Linked DNA regions of Gloeocapsopsis sp. IPPAS B-1203. The protein of the gene in region 1 interacts with the protein of each later gene in a pairwise test. Links are inferred from orthologs where the notes say so. Each region holds a gene or a part of one and is shown on either strand. Other genes may lie near its edges.

The links.
Region 2: the proteins of secD (region 1) and pheT interact in binary tests that used the Escherichia coli proteins (3 or more experiments, as listed by UniProt). The link is inferred for Gloeocapsopsis sp. IPPAS B-1203 from one-to-one orthologs.

The regions. Positions count from the first base shown.
Region 1 is NZ_PEIG01000002.1:307,343-314,868, forward strand. Bases 1,254-4,253 are described here. They hold secD (protein translocase subunit SecD), read right to left. Parts: upstream 3,462-4,253; coding sequence 2,046-3,461; downstream 1,254-2,045. Other genes in these bases: secF (protein translocase subunit SecF), read right to left, coding at 1,254-2,008; CSQ79_RS04815 (alpha-ketoacid dehydrogenase subunit beta), read right to left, coding at 3,514-4,253. Outside these bases: CSQ79_RS04795 (DUF29 domain-containing protein), read left to right, coding at 71-556; CSQ79_RS04800 (hypothetical protein), read right to left, coding at 581-991; more of secF, read right to left, coding at 1,037-1,253; more of CSQ79_RS04815, read right to left, coding at 4,254-4,497; CSQ79_RS04820 (succinate dehydrogenase/fumarate reductase flavoprotein subunit), read left to right, coding at 4,786-6,513; CSQ79_RS04825 (PstS family phosphate ABC transporter substrate-binding protein), read left to right, coding at 6,777-7,526. UniProt on the Escherichia coli protein: Part of the Sec protein translocase complex. Interacts with the SecYEG preprotein conducting channel. SecDF uses the proton motive force (PMF) to complete protein translocation after the ATP-dependent function of SecA.
Region 2 is NZ_PEIG01000010.1:46,835-54,398, reverse strand. The notes cover bases 1,316-4,353. They hold pheT (phenylalanine--tRNA ligase subunit beta), read right to left. Parts: upstream 4,038-4,353; coding sequence 1,593-4,037; downstream 1,316-1,592. Other genes in these bases: CSQ79_RS17690 (hypothetical protein), read right to left, coding at 4,237-4,353; CSQ79_RS17700 (YciI family protein), read right to left, coding at 1,316-1,570. Outside these bases: CSQ79_RS28010 (hypothetical protein), read left to right, coding at 8-148; CSQ79_RS28955 (hypothetical protein), read left to right, coding at 178-366; CSQ79_RS17705 (cobalt-precorrin-6A reductase), read left to right, coding at 374-1,195; more of CSQ79_RS17700, read right to left, coding at 1,301-1,315; more of CSQ79_RS17690, read right to left, coding at 4,354-4,464; CSQ79_RS17685 (hypothetical protein), read right to left, coding at 4,630-5,565; CSQ79_RS17680 (serine/threonine-protein kinase), read left to right, coding at 6,020-7,564.

The DNA.
Region 1 (7,526 bases):
AATAAAAGCGATCGCTTGGCAAGTGAAACAAGTGATCATTGAAAAGCGCACCTCATAAGAGAATTAGCCAATGACTCGAACAAAACCTATACATTCAACTTCGCATAGCGACTTATACTATCGCGATTTTGTCGCATGGTCTGACGAGCAAGCCTTGTTATTAGAACAAGAAAGATTCAGCGAACTAGACTTGATTCACTTAATTGAAGAGGTGCGTGATTTGGGGCGCAGAGAGCGAGATGCTATTGAAAGTCAGCTAGAGCGATTACTGTTACACGTACTTAAGTGGCAATACCAACCCAAATTAAAAAGCAGTAGTTGGGAAATATCTATCAAAGATGCGAGAAGACAAATCAAAAAGCTGTGTAGAAAATATCCAGTACTTATAAAACATATTCATAAAGAAGATGTTTTTGATGAATGTTACTTGGATGCTCGTGAAGCAGCAATAGATGAGACAGGATTGCCTAAGAAAACTTTCCCGTTAGAGTGTTCTTACTCATTAGATCAAGTGCTGAATTCAAGTTTCTTTCCAGAAGCGATCGCAGATGAATAATTTGCTTTGAGAGTATTCACTTGCTTATTGACAAACCCATTTCCATAATGGGTGACTCGGACCCTGTTGACGAATGCGCTGTACTTGTTGTTCTAAACGGCGCTTTTCTTGCGATGGTATTCCCCAAAGGATATTACGACTTTGCCATACCAAGACACCCAAAGTCATGCCAACACAAATTGCTAAACCCAGGGTAGGTATTGGGTTATAATACAAGCCATAGCGCACTGCTACCCAAGTAAAATATTGTTGCCACAAAGCAATTTCCCCACGTAACCCCCACAAGCTCAATAAACCAATTGTTAACCACAATATTCCGACAAACAACCATCTACCGTACACAGTTAATTGATGTAGCTTGTGTACTTGCTGTTTAAAAGTTTTGTCGCGGTATTCACTGAGATTGTTATAGTGTGGCTGATCTGGTTGAACCATAGTGAGGGTAGGATACTACTGCAAGCTGACAAAAAGAATGCATTGTTAAGTATCTTCTGGTGGTGAATCAATCACTGCTGTGCTTTGTGTTGCTAAACGCTGACCATGACGTTCGCGCCACCAAGAAAGGAGAGTACTGGCGATAAAAATACTAGAATAAGCACCGCAAATAAAGCCGATAATCAAAGCTAAGGCAAAATTCTTTAAAGTTTCTCCACCAAATAGAAAAATTGCGAATAGTGCGAGCATTGTTGTTAATGTCGTATTGATCGATCTGGCTAAAGTCTGATTAACAGCATCATCAACAATTTCACTAATCGAGCGATCGGGATTTACTTTTAATATTTCCCGAATTCGGTCATAGATGACGACAGTATCGTTGACTGAAAAACCCGTGATTGTGAGTAAAGCAACGATAAATAAACTATCTACCTCAACACCCCATACTAAGCCTAAAATTGCAAAAACCCCTGCTGTGAACAGCACATCATGAAGTAGGGCAGTAATTGCAAATACGGCAAAGTCTAACTGAAACCGTAAACTAATGTAAACGATAATACCACCAAAAGAAACAATCAACGCCAGCAATCCAGAAGATAATAATTGGCGACCAATTGTTGGACCTACTGTGTCGATCTGAGTCGATTGCGGATCGAAAGCACCAATTCTTTGACTAAGTGCATCTTGCAACTGGGTACGTTGCTCTACATCTAAGGTACTCGTGCGAATTGAGATACCTTGTTGTTCTTGTCCCAAAATCTGAATGCTGCTATTAGCAAGTCCTTGGGCTGCTAGAACTTCGCGCACCGCAGTAATATCTATTGGTTGAGCACAATTATTTGGTTGACTGCAATCTCGTTCGAGTTGTAAGCGCGTACCACCGACAAAATCCAAACTAGGACGTAATGGTGCGCCGATTTGCTGCCAAGAAATTAGCATTGCAGCTATTCCAGTAATAATCGCTACAGCAGAAATTGCCCACCATAGTTTTCGCGATTGATTAATACTTAGTTTCATTGTGATATCTATGCCCCTCCAGTCTAAGATCGCGAGTTCATCGAGCTACCTCTGCCCTCCGAACTGTTGGCAGGTTTGGACAATACAATTCTGGCTTACGCAATGAAGGTAAGCTAATTGCGATAAACATGAGGGTACGACTACAGGTAATTGCTGTAAACATACTCACGGCAATTCCTAGTGCCAAAGTTAAGGCAAAACCACGAACTAAACCTGCTCCTAACCAGAACAAAGCTGCACAAGCAATCCAAGTTGTGACATTACTATCTAAAATGCTGGAAAAAGCACGGTAAAATCCCGATTCCACAGAACGATACAGCGACTTACCAGCACGAAGTTCCTCACGTGTCCGCTCAAAAATGAGTACATTGGCGTCAACTGCCATGCCAATACTGAGAATAAAACCCGCAATGCCAGGAAGTGTCAAGGTGACACCAAGTAAAGCAAAACTAGCCCACGTCAGTAAAGCATAAACACACAAAGATAAATCTGCAATGATGCCAGGAACTCGATAGTAAACGACCATGAAGATCAACACCAAGATCAAACCACCGATACCAGCATAGATACTGCGTTGGATGCTGTCTCTTCCTAAAGTGGCACCAACAGTGCGATTTTCAACAATTTCTACAGGTACAGGTAATGCACCACCTCGTAATTGAATTGCCAAATCGTTCGCTTCTTGGGCAGTAAAGCGACCTGTAATGACTGCTGATCCTCCTGTGATCCCAGTTTGAGCAAATTGCGGACCAACGGTAGGTGCGCTAATTAATTCATTGTCAAGAAAGATACCAATACTGCGTCCAGTTCCAGCAAGATCGCGGGTGAGTTGGGCAAACAGTTCAGCACCAGGTGAATCAAAACGAATTCCTACTTCCCAGTTGTTGGGTGCTTGTGTCGGTTGTCCGTACGCATCTTCAAGGTTTCTACCTGTTAGGGGAGGATTTGTGCTTTCAAATAGTTGAGCGATCGCTGCATTACTGCGCTCAATCGCTTCTTGATTTTGCTGAATTTCTGTAGTATTGTTTGTTGCTCTTAATTCTTGCTGTTTGGCTAGCAATCCTAATCTGACTTGCTGTTCGGCAAATAACTGGGCTTCTGTACCTGGTCGTTGCGTGCGAAACTCTAACTGTGCAGTTCCTCCAAGCACTCGTTCGGCTTGTTCTGGATTGCTGACACCAGGGAGTTGGACAAGTATTTGATCTTGCCCTACAGTTTGGACGACTGGTTCCGAAACACCTAAACCATTAATTCGATTTTCAATAACACTCTGAACGGCTTCTAGTTCGCGGTCAGTGATTTGGGGAATCTCTGCTGTTGGTTGCACTTGAATTGTTAGCTGCGAACCACCTTGAAGATCTAATCCCAAGGAAATCGGAAGTCTGGCGATCGCCACAATAGCAGCGATTACCAATACTACGATCAAAGCCAATAGCGATCGCTGTCTTTGCATACTCTAAATTTGTCTGCGACAAACGCTATGATAACGTTTTAAAAATGCATTGCTAAATCCGCAATGCCACCATCTTCTCGACTGCTTCAATAATTTGCTCTGGTTGAACAATTGTCAATCGCTCTAAAGCCCCGTTGTATGGTGTGGGAATATCTTGGGAAGACAAGCGCAATACAGGTGCATCGAGTTCGTCGAAGAGGCGATCGTTAATTGAGGCAACCAGTTCAGCACCAATACCTCCTGTGCGCATACACTCTTCCACAATAATGACACGATGTGTTTTCCGAATCGAGTCACCAATCGTATCAAAATCTAAAGGTTTGAGTGAAATTAAATCGATGACTTCAGGGTCAAAACCATTCTTTTCTAAAGTTTTTACCGCTTGGAGCACATGATGACGCATCCGCGAGTACGTCAAAATTGTCACATCTTTCCCTTGACGAACGACTTCGGCTTTATCTAAAGGCAACAAATATTCAGTTTCTGGTAAATCTTCTTTTAAGTTGTACAGCAGTACGTGTTCAAAAAATAATACTGGATTCTCATCGCGAATTGCTGATTTGAGTAATCCCTTAGCGTTATAAGGAGTGGAGCAGGCAACAATTTTTAGCCCTGGAACTGCCTGAAAATAAGCCTCTAGCCTTTGTGAGTGTTCTGCACCGAGTTGTCTACCCACACCGCCAGGACCGCGAATTACCATCGGAATTTTGAAGTTACCGCCAGAAGTATAGCGCAGCATTCCGGCATTGTTTGCAATTTGGTTAAAAGCAAGGAGTAGAAACCCCATATTCATACCTTCAACAATCGGTCGCAATCCGGTCATTGCGGCTCCTACAGCCATTCCAGTAAAACTATTTTCGGCAATGGGCGTGTCGAGTAATCGCAGTTCGCCATACTTTTTGTAAAGGTCTTTCGTCACTTTATACGAACCGCCATAATGTCCGACGTCTTCACCAAGAACAAATACAGTAGCATCGCGTGCCATTTCTTCATCAATGGCGGCACGTAGCGCATTAAAAAAGAGTGTTTCTGCCATGAATGCAAGGAGGTGGAATAGTTAATCGGTTAGTCTATAATATTAACCTTTTGCCATGATTTATGAATGCTGTGGGCGATCGCACTTGGAACTAGGAGCGAGGGGCGAGGGGTTAGAGAGCGGTTGAAACCGCTGCTATACAGACAAAACCTGTCTTCACAGGTTTCTACAGCTTTTATCTTCGCATTAATCCACGGAGGTGAGCTTTGTTTTTAAGCCGCGAAGGGAGTCGCTGGGCTACCTTTGTGAATTCGCGTTAAATTAAAAACAAAAATTTTATACTAAATCATGCTCGAACACGATGTTGTTATTGTAGGTGGTGGATTAGCGGGATGTCGTGCAGCGGTAGAAATTGCCCGCACTGATCCAAAATTAGACGTTGCTGTTGTTGCCAAAACACACCCGATTCGTTCGCACTCGGTTGCAGCACAAGGCGGAATTGCCGCAACGCTCAAAAATGTTGACGATAGTGATACTTGGGAAGCTCATGCATTTGATACTGTTAAAGGTTCCGACTACTTAGCCGATCAAGATGCGGTAGAACTATTAGCAAAAGAAGCACCTGATGTGGTGATTGATTTGGAACATATGGGGGTGCTGTTTTCTCGTTTACCTGATGGGCGAATCGCGCAACGTGCTTTTGGGGGACACTCGCACAACCGTACTTGCTACGCAGCTGATAAAACTGGTCATGCAATTCTACACGAACTCGTTAACAATTTACGACGATATGGCGTCCAGATTTACGATGAGTGGTATGTCCTGCGCTTGATTTTAGAAGATGGTCAAGCTAAGGGTATCGTTACGTACAACATTCTTGATGGACAACTTGAAGTAGTCCGCGCTAAAGCCGTGATGTTTGCGACTGGTGGTTATGGTCGCGTCTACAATACTACATCGAATGATTATGCTTCCACAGGTGATGGTTTGGCCATGACGGCAATGGCTGGTTTACCTTTGGAAGATATGGAGTTTGTACAATTTCATCCCACAGGTTTATATCCAGTAGGCGTTTTGATTTCGGAAGCTGTACGCGGTGAAGGTGCGTATCTGATTAACAGTGAAGGCGATCGCTTTATGGCAAATTATGCGCCGAGTCGCATGGAATTAGCACCGCGCGATATTACATCTCGTGCGATCGCCAGAGAAATTCGCGCCGGACGCGGGATTCATGCTGATGGAAGTGCAGGAGGACCATTTGTGTATCTCGATCTGCGCCACATGGGACCAGAAAAAATTATGAGCCGCGTTCCTTTCTGTTGGGAAGAAGCCCACCGCTTAGTTGGTATTGATGCAGTACATCAACCGATGCCGGTGCGTCCTACGGTGCATTATTCAATGGGGGGAATTCCTGTTAATACCGATGGGCAAGTCCGCAGTAGTGGAGACAATTTAGTTGATGGCTTCTTTGCTGCTGGTGAGTGTGCGTGTGTCTCGGTGCATGGTGCAAATCGTCTGGGAAGTAATTCACTGCTTGAATGTGTTGTCTATGGACGCCGAACGGGGAAAGCGATCGCGCAGTATGTGCAAAATCGCAAGTTACCTGCAATTGACGAGCAACGTTACATTACAGAAGCCCAGCGTCGCCTGCAAGCCTTACTCGAGCAACCAGGCAAGTACCGAATCAACCAAGTTCGTACTGCTTTTCAAGACTGCATGACGCAGCATTGTGGTGTCTTTCGCACTGCCGAAATTATGCAAGAAGGCTTGCAACAAATACAACAATTACAACAGCGATATTCGGATATTTACTTAGACGACAAAAGCATATGTTGGAACACAGAAATTGTTGAAGCATTAGAACTGCAAAGTTTATTCGTCGTAGGTAGAATCATTCTTGCAGCTGCCTTAAATCGTCAAGAAAGTCGCGGCGCACACTACCGCGAAGATTACGCGCAGCGCAATGATAGCGATTTTCTCAAACATACAATGGCTTACTATTCCCCAGCCGGAATTGATCTACAATATCGACCTGTTACAATTACAATGTTTGAACCGCAAGAAAGAAAGTATTAGAGTTCTATTAAATGAGTGGCGATTCTATCTCTAGGGTTGAGAAAGTGGGGAATTCCTAGCAGAGTCAGCTTCTGAAAGTAATTAGTATTCTTCAATTGGCAATTTTAGTTAACGGTGGGCTTGCATAAACTAACCTCGGACTATGTTAACTTTAGATACATAGTATTCCATGTTGTTACGTAAACTTCTCAGCTTAAGGTAATTTTATTTATTAGAAGACATTTTAAGTTTAAATTGCTCCCTCATTTTAAAGAAGATCGGCAATGACTGATAATGGAGAACAAACGCGGAATCGGTTAAGCAAAGATGTTGTCCTGCTGATTAGAGGGCTAATCATTGGTAAAGTGTTAACACTTGTCGTGATTGGTGGTGTCTTGTGGTGGTTGAGACCACGTTTATTCATGAGTAACGACGCCGCAACTCAAAATTCAGGTGTTGCTTCAGTTGCGAACGATGGAGCAAACTTTCAGTCAGTTGCAGCAGTACCGACTGGTACATTTAACTATGGTGGTAGTCCAGCTTGGGCGGCGATTAGACAGCTGGTAGATGCACAAATTCAAAATGCACGTCCAGAATTACAACTGCGTTACGTATCTCCTGGTGAAGGTGTTCCCAGTTCAAGGACAGGCATTCAAATGTTGCTTGACGGAAAGATAGACATAGCTCAAACTTCTCGTCCCTTAACAGCAACAGAAGCGGCAATCGCCAAAGAGCGAGGTATTGTACTAGAGCAAAGTCCTGTTGGAGTTGATGGTGTAGCAGTAGCCGTGAACCATTCACTAACAGTCGCAGGATTAACGACTGAGCAGTTGCGGCAAATCTATCAAGGAACAATTACCAACTGGAGCCAAGTTGGAGGACCAGACCTTAACATTGTGCCATTTTCTCGACCGTTAGAAGATGCAGATACTCCAATATTTGCTTCTCAAAGCCAGTCGTCGCAGTTTGGAACTCAAGTGCAGTATGTCACCACAACAACAGAAGCGTTACGTCAAGTTAGTAATACCCCAGGT
Region 2 (7,564 bases), on another replicon or contig:
ACGATGAGTGGCAAGTTACTATGCTTTTGAGCTACAACTAACTCAAAGCTACTTACGCGATCGCTGTAATGATTTCTGTAAGCTACTCTACACTAAAGATAGTGGAAGAGGACATTTGTCACCGCTGAAGATACCAGCTTTTACTTAATCAATGAGTTGTACAGGTGGTTGCTGAGAATGAACTTCATTTATTGGTTAGTTGTTATTGCATATGCAATAGGTGCTTGGAAATTCTGGAATGGGTTTCATCGCACTACCTTCTCGCGTAGTTTTTCTAATCGATTATCTCTATCACTATTATGGCCAGCATTGTTGCTCTCCAATAAGTCTTATCGACAAAATTTCAGGAAAGCACTCAAGGGCTAGTACGCGCATGAGTACGGCTTTCAATCAGTCACTGCAAGTTTGTCATCATGGCAAGTTGTGGCTGATTGGCGGAACTCAAGAAAGCATCAAAATTACTCAGGCGATCGCACCAGAAAATGTCTGTTGTATTGTTTCTGTAACAACTGAATCTGCGCGATCGCTTTATCGTTCTGCATCGTGTTTAACAATCTGGGTAGGGCGTTTAACTTTAGCTCAAACTCTAGAATTTATTCAACAACAACAAATTAAGGCGATTGTTGATGCGTCTCATCCTTATGCTGTGGAAGTTTCACACAATGCGATCGCGGCTGCACAACAACTACAGATACCTTACCTCCGCTATGAACGCCCAATATTGCTATCTAGCACAGAAAGTGCGAGCGAGAATTTCGATAGTTTTGAAGCTTTACTAGCAACAAACTACTTACAGAATAAGCGAGTATTGTTAACTGTGGGATATCGACCGCTACAGACGTTTCAAGCTTGGCACGATCGCGCAACATTATTTGCCCGAATTCTCCCTTCAGCGATCGCCATGACAGCAGCAGCGCAAGCAGGGTTTACCCCAGATCGATTAATTTGTCTGCGTCCTCCCATTTCTGCTGAATTAGAACTCGCACTTTGGCGTCAATGGCAAATTCAACTCGTGATTACCAAAGCTTCAGGAAAACCAGGAGGTGAAGATATTAAACGTCTTGTCGCAACTCAACTAGGTATTCCTTTAATCACAATAAGTAGACCAATAGTTAATTATCCACAACAAACTAGCGATTTATCTGTTGTATTAGATTTTTGTCGTCAGCACCTCAACCCAAGCCTTTACAGTTAATTGATATTAACCTTAGCTAGGCTTGGCAAATAAATTCGCAACAATTCGTCTGGGTAGCTCCGAAGGAAGTAGCAGAGCACCTGCGGTTGATGTCAATCGACCTACTTAAAAAGCTTGAATCCACTCTTTAATAGAGTACTCAGTCCAAACTCCATTTTTCCAATAAGGATCGGCTTCAACAAGTTGATGGACTGTTGCTGCATCCTCAGCTTCGTAAATGCCAAAAACCTTTGTTAAATCCTTTGTTGGACCGATTGTAATCAACACTCCAGATTCTTTTTGTGCAGCCAGGCCGTCGAGATGAGCCTGTCGATAAGGAGCGCGTTTTTCTAGTACATTATCGCAGTAACTTCCCCACATTACGTACTTAGGCATAGTCTTCCAGTAATTTGCAAACTCAACTGCGTAGATTTACGCCAAATTTTTCTACTAAAGATTCTCGCACTTTCTGGTGTACAGGTTCGATGTCCTCATCTGTTAGAGTCCGGTTTTGAGCGCGATACACCAAGCGAAACGCCAAACTTCTTTGTCCTTGTGGGACGTGTTCGCCGCGATATTCATCAAACAATTCCACCGATTCGAGTAATTCTCCGGCTGCAAGGGCGATCGCGCGTTTTATTTCCGCAACAGAGACTTCTAGATGAGCGAAAAATGCGATATCTCTAGGTGAAGCTGGATAAGTAGAATACGGACGGAATCTTGGGACTAAAACTTCGTCGCGATCCCAATAATCTAAAATCACATCTAAATCAAGTTGAAATACATAAACCGCATCTGGTAAGCCTTTTTCTTGACGTAATTGAGGATGGACTTGTCCAAAATCACCTAATCGATTACCCTGCAACCATAACGATGCAGTACGTCCTGGATGCAAGCGGGAGTCTTGATGACTGGGTTGAAACTCCACCTTCAAGCCCAAGCGTTGAAAGACACTTTCTAGAACGCCCTTAGCTTCAAACCAAGTCAAAGGATGTTCTTTTCCACCTGACGTCCACTTACCTTGAGTGACATCTCCACCTAAAATTCCACCTAAAGCCTCAGCTTCGAGCAAGCCATCTTCTTCTTGCCAGAAAATGCGCCCAATTTCAAAACCATTCAAGCTGCCATTACCTTGCTCTAGGTTGTACTGAAAAGCATCAATCAAGCCAGAAATTAAATCTGTGCGCAGTGCTGAATATTCAACAAAAATTGGGTTGGTGAGTACAATTTGTCGATCTTGTCCTGGCTTACCTAATGAATAATGAATCAATTCTGTCAATCCAGCAGCGCGGAAAGCTTCGCGGAGTTGGCGAGTGAGTTGCTGTTCTAGGGAAAGATAGCCAGGCTCTGTTTTTTCAGGTAAAGTGTCGCAAAAGCGATCGTAACCATACAACCGTGAAATTTCTTCAATCAAGTCAATTTCGCGCTCTAAATCGCGGTGACGATATGGCGGAACTGTTACACTCAAGACTTTTTGTTCAGGTGATGGTTTGACTTGACATCCGAGTGCGGTAAGAATTTGCTGAATATCTTCTGATTGTAATTCGCCTGTAGTCTCTCCTAAGTCTATTGGTCCTAAAACCTGGTTGACGCGGTTAAGACGTAGTTCAATCGAACGTGACAGCGCACCAACTTCGGGACGTGCATCAGCAAACTGCTGTTGTACAACAACACCTCCAGCTAATTCACGCATAAGCATTAAAGCGCGACGACAGGCTAGCTCTAATTCAGCAGCGTTAATTCCCCGTTCGTACCTTGCTGAAGCTTCTGTACGTAAACCTTGGCTCCGTGCAGAACGACGAATTGCGACAGGATCGAAGAGTGCAGCTTCTAGAACGAGGTTTTGAGTACCTTCATGCACTTCTGTTGCTTCGCCTCCCATAACCCCTGCTAAAGCAACTGGTTTATCGTGCGCGGTAATCAGTAAAGCTTGATTGGAAAGCGTGCGCGTTTGACCGTCCAGCGTTTTTAGTGTTTCGCCAGCTTGTGCGAATCGGACACCGATCGTTAATTCTGATTGAGTTTCACTAACAGCTAAAAGGCGATCGCGATCAAAAGCATGTAGCGGTTGACCCCATTCCAGCACAATGTAGTTTGTAATATCGACAACATTATTGATTGGGCGAATTCCTGCGGCTTGCAATCGCTGTTGTAACCATGCTGGTGAAGGAGCAATTTTTAGAGATTCGATCGCCGTACCCATGTAAGCAGGGCAAGCTTGTGATTCTACGATATTAATAGTTAAATTCTTTTTACCAGCTGAGATTGAGCTTTCCTGTGCTGCTGGTAATCGCACTGTTTTACCTGTAATTGCAGCGACCTCTCGTGCTACACCAACCATACTTAATGCATCAGCACGATTTGCCGTTGCTGTCAAGTCAAGAATGACATCATCTAAGCCAAGCAATGGGCGAACATCACTACCTAATGGCACTTCCTGCTCAAAAATATGAATTCCTGCAGATTCTTTAGCTAATCCCAACTCAGCTAAAGAACAAATCATGCCTTCAGAGCGTACTCCGCGTAGTTTTGCTGCTTTGATTTTGACGTCAATTTTGGGCAGATAAGTACCAACTAACGCGACCGGCACATAAATTCCCGCCCGCACGTTAGACGCACCGCAGACTATATTTAATAGTTCTGAAGAAGCAGTTCCCACATCTACTGTCGTGACACTGAGTTTATCAGCATTGGGATGGCGTTGACACTCCAGTACTTTTCCGACAACCACTCCCTCTGCCCAAGTACGACGATCTTCAATTTCTTCTACTTCAAACCCTGCCATTGTTAACGTTTCCGCCAATTCTTCTGGAGAAAGAGTCAACTCAACCAGTTCTTGCAACCAATTCAGAGAAATACGCATGGAGTATGCTTGCTTAAACTTCAGCCAGACTATCTTATCAAATTGCAAAGCTTTGCATACATTGCCGTGCCAGCGAAACCATTTGATGTGCTCCAATTCATATAGCCGAATGCAACTAAGAATCTTTGCTGCTCAATCACTTTGCTACCTGCTTCATCGCAGCAAACTGCATGGTAATAGGAACCTTTCAAGCAAATATTCAGCCTGTCTGCTTAAACTGAAAGAAGTAGATATAGCTGCCATCGAGTTTAACCATCCAGGGTATTTGAGGCAGTGGCAATTCATTGTCACTGAGTTCTCCTGCAAACCGTTGGGCAACTTGTTGCAAGTTATTTTGCGCAATAATACTGTTGATATGCTGCAACAAGCAACGGAACACTAAACAGGAATAAAGGACTGTTGTAAGTACAACTACCCGTTTCGCCAAGGATATAATCCTTAAATCAGTTTTCTGTTCCGATACTTATTACTACCCTAGCCAAAGTATTTAATCAGGGCAAGAAAGATTTTTGAGATAATCTTGGCTAAACTGTCTCACGCCAACTTAACTTAACAATATCTGTTAATGTCTTCTTGCCTGAAAGGTTTGCTGCTACACATCAGTTCTCTGATCGCGAATTTCTACCGGAATAACTTTCCCTTCAGAGAAGTCTGCTTCACTAGAAGCACCTAGCGTTTCGGTGTCTGTAGTTATTCTGGGTAGCTCAACTTGCTTTTTCTCTACTGAGGATGGTTTGACCTCCTTACTTGCACGTTTGGCTGAGTCTGCAACACTTTTTGTTGCATCCGTGGCTGAGTTTGCAGCATTCTGTACGGCTGGTTTAACATCTTCAACTGCACCTTTTACAGATTCTGAGACACTTCTGACCGCTGGCTTAGCCTCCTTGGATGCAGATTTAACAGCTTCTACAACAGAGGGTTTGGACTCCTGCACTGTTTCCTTGACTGCTTCTGCTGTGTCAACTATGGAGGGTCTTGCCTCCTCAACTGTCTTTTTGGTTGAGTCTACTACACCTTTTACAGATTCTGAGACACTTCTGACAGCTGGCTTAGCCTCCTCGGATGCAGATTTAACAGCTTCTACAACAGAGGGTTTGGACTCCTGCACTGTTTCCTTGACTGCTTCTGCTGTGTCAACTATGGAGGGTCTTGCTTCCTCAACTGTTTCCTTGACTGAATCTACTGCGCCCTTTACAGAAGGCTTAACATACTCAGCTGTATCTTTTACTGCTTCGCCTACACCTTCTACAGTTTCGTTTACATTGTCGGCTACACTCTCTACGGCGTCTACTACACCTTCTACAGTCTTATTGACAGCCTCAGCTGTTCCCCTACCAGCCATCGCCCCTGCTGCTGCACCTGCTACAGCACCAACGATTCCTCCAGTACGACCGCCAAGTATAGCACCCACAGCCGCTCCAGCTGCTGCCGCGCCAATACCTGAGCTGCTTGGCTGATCTTCTTGTTGCTGTATATTGGGTTCACTATTCTCATCAGACTTATCCACTGGTTGCTTATTCTCAGTCATTTCTTTTTCCTTTAAGTAAAGTATTTATCAACAATTTGTGGCAATTTGACTATTGCCAATTTAACGATTACAAAAAAGGACTTACACCTAACTGAGGGGGGACAACGCCAAACACATAGTTAATCTAAAGTTATAAGTTTTAGAGTGATCCGATAGCAGGGCAGGCATCTTGCCTGTGGTAGGCAAGGGGATTAAGTGAATAGAGAGGCAAGGAGGAGCCAGTGCGTTGTAGAGGTATCCTCTGATAGTAACTAGCGTCAAGGAGCGGGTGAAAGAGTGGCACTTCCAGTTTCCCCATCTTTTTATCTCCCCGACTTCCCAGCCTCCCCAGATCTCTTTTCCCTGATCTCTAATTTTCCGTATAAATCAGGTGGTTGTTGATTATTTTTCTTTGAATAATTGAAGCAGGGTGCGATCGCTCCCAGTATTACCTGAAGCAGCGAGTAACGCTCATATGAGCTATTGCCTAAATCCTGATTGTTCCCATCCGCAAAACTCAAGTTCCTGCCAGACGTGTGCAACCTGTGGTGCTCAATTATTGTTACGCGATCGCTATCGGGCACTGCAAGCTTTAGCCCAAGGTGGTTTTGGAGCAACGTTTTTAGCCCAAGATGTGACGTTACCTGGTGAACCGAAGTGCGTGATCAAGCAATTACGACCTTCAGCAACATCGTCAGAAGCCTTAGACATGGCGCGAAAACTATTTGCTAGGGAAGCTAAAACTTTAGGCAAGATTGGTAGTCATCCTCAAGTACCAAGGCTACTCGACTACTTTGAAGACACCGAACAGTTTTATTTAATTCAAGAGTACATTAATGGCTTAACGCTGCAACAGGAAATCAAACGCTCTGGTCCTTTTAGTGAAGTTGGAGTCAAGCAATTTTTGAGCGAACTTCTGCCAACGTTGCAGTATCTCCACAGCCAACAGGTTATCCACCGAGATATCAAACCAGCAAACATTATTCGACGTCATGAGGATTGTAAACTCGTTTTGATTGATTTTGGTGCTGTGAAAGACCAAGTCAGTCAAACAACGAGTATGTCAGAACATACAGCTTTAACAGCTTTTGCGGTTGGAACTCCAGGTTTTGCACCTCCCGAACAACTCGCGATGCGCCCCGTTTATGCAAGTGACGTTTATGCTTTGGGAGTGACTTGTATTTATCTGCTTACGGGCAAATCTCCTAAAGATCTTGACTACAATTCCTCAACTGGAGAAATGCTTTGGCAAAACAAAGTACAAATTAGCGATCGCTTCCGCGAAGTTTTACAAAAAATGCTAGAAGGTGCTGTACGACATCGTTACCAATCTCCTAATGATGTCTTAACGGCACTAGAACTAGAACCATACATGGATAGTTTAGCTAACAGTATGGCGGCTCAACCTTCTGCGGTTCGCAAACCTAGATTACCCAGAATGGTGAAGCAAGCGACATCTATTACAGCACCAGTGACTACTGCAACAAGTACGTATGGTAATAGTGCGGCTCAATCGAGGGCACAAATGGCAGATGCAATTCGTGCAAGAAGAGCAAATCTTACCGAGATGCCAAATAAACTTAAACAATCAGCAAGCGTTGCTTCTGTGCCTTCAGCAATGGGACAAAAACCCAAAGTTGCACCACCGAGAAAGCTAGATGCGGACAATTTAGTTTTGTCTTATATCAAAGGAAGAAGAGATTTTGCTTCTTACGATCTCAGCTCACTTGACTTGCAGCGAGTAGATCTATCAGAAGTGAACTTTCGGGCAGCGAAATTAGATCGTACAAATTTTTTTAAATGCATTTTGTCAGGTAATGATTTTAGCCACGCTAACCTCAAGCGAACTAATTTTAGAGAAACCATTTTAACAAAGGCTTACTTTCATTCTGCTGATTTAGAAGGAGCCGATTTTCGCGGTGCTAATTTGAGCTACGCTGACTTGAGTGATGCTAATTTACGAAATGTTAATTTGTGTGGGGCTAATCTCACTGGAGCAAAAGTTTCGGATGAGCAGTTA